One region of the Bradyrhizobium sp. GW821-FHT12B03 genome, then DNA from elsewhere that is predicted to be linked to it. Evidence: predicted binding sites of a transcription regulator. Region 1 holds the regulator's gene; each other region holds the start of a gene.
What was found. Region 1 encodes PhoB, which activates phosphate uptake and scavenging genes when phosphate is short. Its sites were predicted from a motif close to TGTCATNNANCTGTCAT; they were not measured.
Positions count from the first base shown of each region.

Region 2: a site for PhoB is predicted at 985-1,001, ahead of AC1RUR_RS31730 (DUF47 domain-containing protein). Genes of this name have one in related genera too.
Region 3: a site for PhoB is predicted at 1,257-1,273, ahead of AC1RUR_RS35010 (acetoacetate decarboxylase). Genes of this name have one in related genera too.

Region 1 covers NZ_JBXAQU010000004.1:224,370-226,635, forward strand. The annotation lists gene AC1RUR_RS10645 (GcrA family cell cycle regulator) at 158-667, shown strand; gene phoB (phosphate regulon transcriptional regulator PhoB) at 887-1,594, opposite strand; gene phoU (phosphate signaling complex protein PhoU) at 1,617-2,266, opposite strand, start outside.
Region 2 covers NZ_JBXAQU010000022.1:19,137-21,402, forward strand. The annotation lists gene AC1RUR_RS31725 (branched-chain amino acid ABC transporter permease) at 1-887, shown strand, start outside; gene AC1RUR_RS31730 (DUF47 domain-containing protein) at 1,044-1,688, shown strand; gene AC1RUR_RS31735 (inorganic phosphate transporter) at 1,788-2,266, shown strand, end outside.
Region 3 covers NZ_JBXAQU010000027.1:31,030-33,295, forward strand. The annotation lists gene AC1RUR_RS35005 (transporter) at 1-218, opposite strand, end outside; gene AC1RUR_RS35010 (acetoacetate decarboxylase) at 334-1,116, opposite strand; gene AC1RUR_RS35015 (patatin-like phospholipase family protein) at 1,314-2,266, shown strand, end outside.

The sequences.
Region 1 (2,266 bases):
TCTGATCCTCTAAGTCCTCATGTACCGGCGTAGACGTTCGGGCGTTATCGGCGCGCCCGGCGAGCCTTAAGGGATTCTGACGGCACGGGTTTTTCGAGGCTTAGGCATTCGCCGCGAGGCGCCAGGATGGCAGCCGCACGGCGAGGGAAAGGGTGCAATGACGGTTTTGACCTGGTCCGACGATCGCGTCGAGCAGTTGAAAAAGCTCTGGGAGGCCGGATTATCGGCCAGCCAGATCGCAGCAGAGCTCGGCAATGTGACCCGCAACGCCGTGATCGGAAAGGTGCACAGGCTCGGCCTGTCCGGCCGCGCCAAGAGCCCCTCATCGGCGGCTCCCCGGCCGCGCAAGGCGCGTCCCGCACAGCACATGATGCGGGTGAGCCGCCCGATCGCACGCGGCAACACCGCGCTGGCGCAGGCCTTCGAGGTCGAGGTGGAGGCCGAACCGGTCACCTACGACAACGTGGTGCCGATGAGCCAGCGGCTGTCGCTGCTGGAATTGAACGAGGCGACCTGCCACTGGCCGGTCGGCGATCCCTCGAGCCCGGACTTCTTCTTCTGCGGCGGCAAGGCGCTCTCAGGCCTGCCCTACTGCGCCCAGCACTCGCGCGTGGCGTATCAACCGGCGGCGGACCGCCGGCGGGCGCCGGCGAAGCCCTCGCGGTGAGTTTGAGCTGAGATCAAGTGACGGCCGTCCCGCAATGGCGGCCCTGCAAACTCGATGTCGTCCCGGCGAAGGCCGGGACCCATAAACACCGAGTTCAATGGCTGAGCAAAAGGCCAACTCCGCGTCTTCGCCAAACCACGTTCGGTGGGTATGGGTCCCGGCCTTCGCCGGGACGACATGGAGAGTGCGGTTGCGGCCCGCTAAATCAACTCGCAAACCTTACGTCTGCTCCGCCTTCGCGAAACGGTCGTCCAGCGCGTAACCCGCGCCGCGCACCGTGCGGATCGGGTCCTGCTCGCGGCCGAGATTGAGCAGCTTGCGCAGACGGCCGATGTGAACGTCGACGGTGCGCTCGTCGATATAGATGTCGCGGCCCCAGACGCTGTCGAGCAGCTGCTCGCGCGAGAACACGCGGCCGGGATGCTCCAGGAAGAACTCCAGCAGGCGATATTCGGTCGGGCCGAGATCGATCGGCCGGCCGGAGCGCGCGACGCGACGCTTGTCGCGGTCGAGCTCGATGTCGCCATAGGCGAGCACCGTGGCGAGCCGCTCCGGGCTTGCGCGCCGCAAGAGGCCCTTCACGCGCGCCAGCAGCTCGGGCACCGAGAACGGCTTGACGATGTAATCGTCGGCACCGGTCGCAAGACCCCGCACCCGCTCGCTCTCCTCGCCGCGCGCGGTGAGCATGATGATCGGGAGCTGCTTGGTCTCGGGCCGGGTGCGCAGCCGCCGGCACAGCTCGATGCCCGACAGGCCCGGCAGCATCCAGTCCAGCACGATCAGATCGGGGATGTGCTCCTTGAGGCGGGTGTCGGCGTCGTCGCCGCGCATCACCGTCTCGACGTCATAGCCGTCGCCTTCGAGGTTGTAGCGGAGAAGCTCGGTGAGAGCTTCCTCGTCCTCAACCACCATAATGCGTGCGCCCATGGTGTCGTCGCTCCTTGCGTCTTCAGGTATTCGGGACCGTCGTGGCGAAGGTCGTCATGTCGCCCTTCGGCCGCTTGTCGGTGATCGCCTGGCCCTCGATCATGTAGAACACGGTCTCGGCGATGTTGGTGGCGTGGTCGCCGATCCGCTCGATGTTCTTGGCGCAGAACATCAGATGGATGCAGAACGAGATGTTGCGCGGATCCTCCATCATGTAGGTGAGGAGCTCGCGGAACAGCGAGGTGCAGATGGCGTCGACTTCCTCGTCGCCCTTCCACACCGCCATCGCCGCCGGCAGATCGTGCGCGGCATAGGCGTCCAGCACCGACTTGACCTGCTGCTGCACGAGGTCGGTCATGTGCTCCAGGCCGCGGAACAGCTTGAGCGGATGGAAGTCCGTCTCCAGCGCCGCGACGCGCTTGCCCATGTTCTTGGCGAGGTCGCCGATGCGCTCGAGATCGGTCGCAACGCGCATGGCGCCGACGATCTCGCGCAGATCGACCGCCATCGGCTGGCGGCGGGCGATGGTGAGCACGGCGCGCTCCTCGATGCGCTTCTGCAGCGCGTCGAGCTCGGTGTCGGTGGCGACGACGCGCTGGCCGAGCGGGACGTCGCGGCGGATCAGCGCGTCGACGGAATCGACGATCATGCGCTCGGCAATCCCGCCCATCT
Region 2 (2,266 bases), on a different contig from region 1:
TGCTGCTGGCCGCAGTGCCATTCAGCGGCATCTACCCGTTCTTCGTGATGCAGGCGCTGTGCTTCGCGCTGCTCGCCTGCGCCTTCAATCTTCTGATCGGCTATGGCGGCCTGCTGTCGTTCGGCCACGCGATGTTCTTGGGAACCGCCGGCTATTGCAGCGCGCACGCGCTGAAGGTGTGGGCGCTGCCGCCGGAGCTCGGCATCCTCGTCGGCATTGCCGCCGCTTTCGTGCTCTCGCTCATCACCGGCTACATCTCGATCCGCCGCCAGGGCATCTATTTCTCGATGATCACGCTGGCGCTGTCGCAGCTGCTGTACTTCATCTATCTCCAGGCGCCGTTCACCCATGGTGAGGACGGCATCCAGGGCATCCCGCAAGGGCGCATGTTCGGTCTGTTCGATCTGTCGAAGCCGACGACCCTGTACTACGTCGTGCTGGTCGGCTTCCTTGCCGGCTTCCTGCTGATCTACCGCATCATCAACTCGCCGTTCGGCGAGGTGCTGAAGGCGATCCGCGAGAACGAGCCGCGCGCGATCTCGCTCGGCTACCGGACCGACCAGTACAAGTTCCTGGCGTTCGTCCTGTCGGGCACGCTGGCCGGCTTTGCCGGTTCGCTGAAGGTGTTCGTGGCGCAGAATGCCTCGCTCACCGACGTGCACTGGTCGATGTCGGGCGAGGTCGTGCTGATGACGCTGGTCGGCGGTCTCGGCACCATCTTCGGCCCCGTGGTCGGCGCCTTCGTGATCATCGCCATGCAGCAATATCTGGCCGGCTTCGGTCAGTGGGTGACGGTGATCCAGGGCTCGATCTTCGTGATCTGCGTGCTCACGTTCCGCCGCGGCGTCATCGGCGAAATCGCGCATTACTTGCGGCGTTCGCTCTAAGTGATTGATTTTTAATCAATTCACATATTGCGTGAAAGCGGTGGATGATCCGGCTCCGCGGGCGTGGGGTGGCACGCGCGCGGATCGAAAATGGTCTATGACAGTTTTGTGACGGCCCTCCCGGGCCGTGCCATTTCCAACCGGTAGTCTTTCCCCATGATGCGATGGTTTCGCGCTTTCCTGCCCAAGGAAGAACGGTTCTTCGACCTGTTCGACCGCCATGCCCAGACCGTGATCCAGGGCTCGATCGCGCTCCAGGGCGTGCTCAACGGAGGCGAGGAGACGCCGGTCTACTGCCAGCGTGTCAACCAGTTCGAGAACGACGCCGACAACATCACCCGCGAGGTGCTGACGGCGGTGCGCCGCACTTTCATCACGCCGTTCGACCGCGGCGACATCAAGAACCTCATCACCTCGATGGACGACGCCATCGACCAGATGCAGCAGACCGCCAAGGCCGTGATGCTGTTCGAGGTCCGCATCTTCGAGCCGCCGATGCGGGAGATTGGTGCGCTGTTGATCGAATGCGCCAATCTGGTCGGCCGCGCGCTGCCGCTGATGCAGTCGATCGGCCCGAACGTCGCGATGCTGACCGCGATCACCGAGGAGCTGACCAAGCTCGAAGGCCGCGTCGACGATCTCCACGACATCGGGATGAAGGAGCTGTTCCTCAAGCACCGCGCCGGCAATGCGATGGATTTCATCGTCGGCGTAGAGATCTACGACCATCTCGAAAAGGTGGCCGATCGCTTCGACGACGTCGCGAACGAGATCAACAGCATCGTCATCGAGCAAGTTTAGCGCATGATCCGGAAAAGTGTGCAGCGGTTTTCCTTCGCGACAAACGCGGAACGCGTTTGCGCGGAGATCATGCGCAAAGCGTAGAGTAGGGGCCTCGCCGTGGATGCTGCGTTGGGTCTTCCCGTCCTGGTCGGACTGATCGCCGTCGCGCTGCTGTTCGACTTCCTGAACGGCTTGCACGATGCCGCCAATTCGATCGCGACCATCGTCTCGACCCGCGTGCTGCGGCCGCAATTCGCGGTGTTCTGGGCCGCGTTCTTCAATTTCATCGCCTTCATGGTGTTCGGGCTGCACGTGGCCCAGACCATCGGCACCGGCATCATCGATCCCGCGGTGGTCGATGCCCAGGTGATCTTCGCAGCCCTCGTCGGGGCGATCGTCTGGAACCTCGTGACCTGGGGGCTTGGGATTCCGTCCTCGTCGTCGCATGCATTGATCGGCGGTCTCATCGGTGGCGGCATGGCCAAGGCGGGGATTTCGGCGGCGGTGTGGGGCGGATTGTCCAAGGCGGTGCTGGCGATCGTGCTGTCGCCGCTGGTCGGCTTCCTGCTTGCCATGATGCTGGTGGCGATCGTGTC
Region 3 (2,266 bases), on a different contig from region 1:
AGCGGCGGCAGCGTCGATGCCGCAATCCACGGCCGGGTGCGGGCATCGGTCAGGTTGAAATGCAGCCAGAGCCGGCCGTCATGGCTGAGCTCGATCGGACGGTCGATCGGCAGCGCCTCGGTGCTGCCGTCGCCGTGCAGGCGGAACGCCCACACCAGACCGGAAATGGCCGGCGCAGGATCCGACGTCGCGCTGACAAGCTTTGCCGGCTCAGCCATGGCCAACCCCAACCGTCAACAGATGCCCAGTCTCCGGACGATGGCTGACGGCATCTTCCGGATCCATGCGGGTACTCAATTACGGCTTTGTTACAGCTTGATGATGGGGACCGCCCTACTCCGCGGCCAGCCCCGTCGCGGCCGCCGCCTCGGCTTCCCTGATGTAATCGTGCACGACGCGGCCGAACGGCAGCGTCAGATCGGCGATGTAGTGATGCGCGCCGACGACGCGGCGGACCGGGAAATCGGCAACCGGCGCATTGACGTGCGGCACGAGGTGAAGACGTCCCGGCCCCATCCACGAGCCCTTCGGCACGATGTCGACGAGGTTGATGGCAACGAGCTGGCAGACCTCGAGGCGGCCGTCGACGCCCGGGATCATCTTCAGATTGATTTGCGTCTTCGACAGCGTGGCGCGGGTGAGATCGCCGTTGCCGGCCATGCTCTCGTGCTTGTAGCCCATCGTGCCCATGGCAACGAGCTGGCCGGCATATTCCAGCGTGCCGGTCAGCGTGTCCTTGACGATCTCGAGTTTCGGATGGGCGTACTTCTTGGGGAAGCCCCAGATCTCGCGGCCCGCGGCGATCGGCGGATCGTCGTCCAGATACATCTGCGAGACGAAGTTGACCTCTTCGCCGTGCAGGCGCGCCGGGATGACGAGGCCGGACTCGGTGTAGCTGCCGAAGCCGGAGGAGTCCGGCATCCTGATCCATTCGTAATGCACGATCGGCTGGTCGATCGGCTCCAGCGGCTCGGGCAGGCCGGCGCGGATCAGGTCCGGATCGGTCTCGTAGGTGATGACGAGGAATTCGCGGTTGACGAAGCGATAGGGCCCGGCCGGATAGCTCGGCCCCGCGGCCGGCATCGACGGAAGTCTCAGCACGTCTTCCCTGCGCATCGCGTCTCTCCTGTGATCCGTTCGGCCGGAAGTGCTAGCGGTCGTCATTGACTGCGATGTGAAGGTTTTCCGTCAGTCGCGCGACCCGGCCATTCCAGGCGAGGCTGGTCTGCATGCACACGCTGCATCGGCGCCGCCGTTGTCATCACGGCGTCACCGCCGGACGCAATCGTTTTGCGAGGCAGGAGATACCAGTCATGGACGCCCGCACGTCGCAACCGGCTTATCAGACCCATCAGCCTCCCGTGCGAGGCTGGCGCCCCGAACGCTGCGACCGCGTCGCGCTGGTGCTGCAAGGCGGCGGCGCGCTCGGCGCCTACCAGGCCGGGGTCTATCAGGCGCTGCACGAGGCCGGCATCGAGCCCGACTGGGTCTGCGGCGTTTCAATCGGTGCAATCAACTCGGCCATCATCGCCGGCAACAGGCCGGAGAAGCGGCTGGATGCGCTGCGCACCTTCTGGGAGCGCATCACCGACCGCAAGATCTGGCACTACACGCCCGATGGCGACGTCTTCCGCCAATGGCGCAACCTCACCAGCGCGTGGATGACGTCGGCGATGGGCCAGCCCGGCTTCTTCACCCCGCATCAGGTCAATCCCTGGTTCAGCCCGGTCGGCGCCAGGACCGCGACGAGCTATTACGACACGACGCCGCTCAAGGAGAGCCTGCGCGAGCTCGTCGACTTCGACCTCATCAACGAGAAGAAGGTTCGCTTCGCGGTCGGCGCGGTGAACGTGCTCTCGGGCAACTTCATCTATTTCGACAACGCCCATGACGAGATCGGGCCGGAGCACATCATGGCCTCCGGCGCCCTGCCCCCGGCGCTACCGATGGTGCGGATCGGCACCGATCATTTCTGGGACGGCGGCATCGTCTCCAACACCCCGCTGCAGCACCTGCTCGACCAGGAGGACGCGCTCAACTCGCTGGTGTTCCAGGTCGACCTGTTCAGTGCCCGCGGCGTGCTGCCGCGTTCGATCCAGGACGTGATGGCCCGCCACAAGGACATCATGTATTCCTCGCGCACCCGCCACAACACCGACGTCTATCGCCGCACGCACAATCTCAAGGTCCTGCTCTACAAGGCGCTGGCGAAGCTGCCGGAGGAACAGCTCTCCGACGAGGAACGCCAGCTCAAGACCAGCCTCAG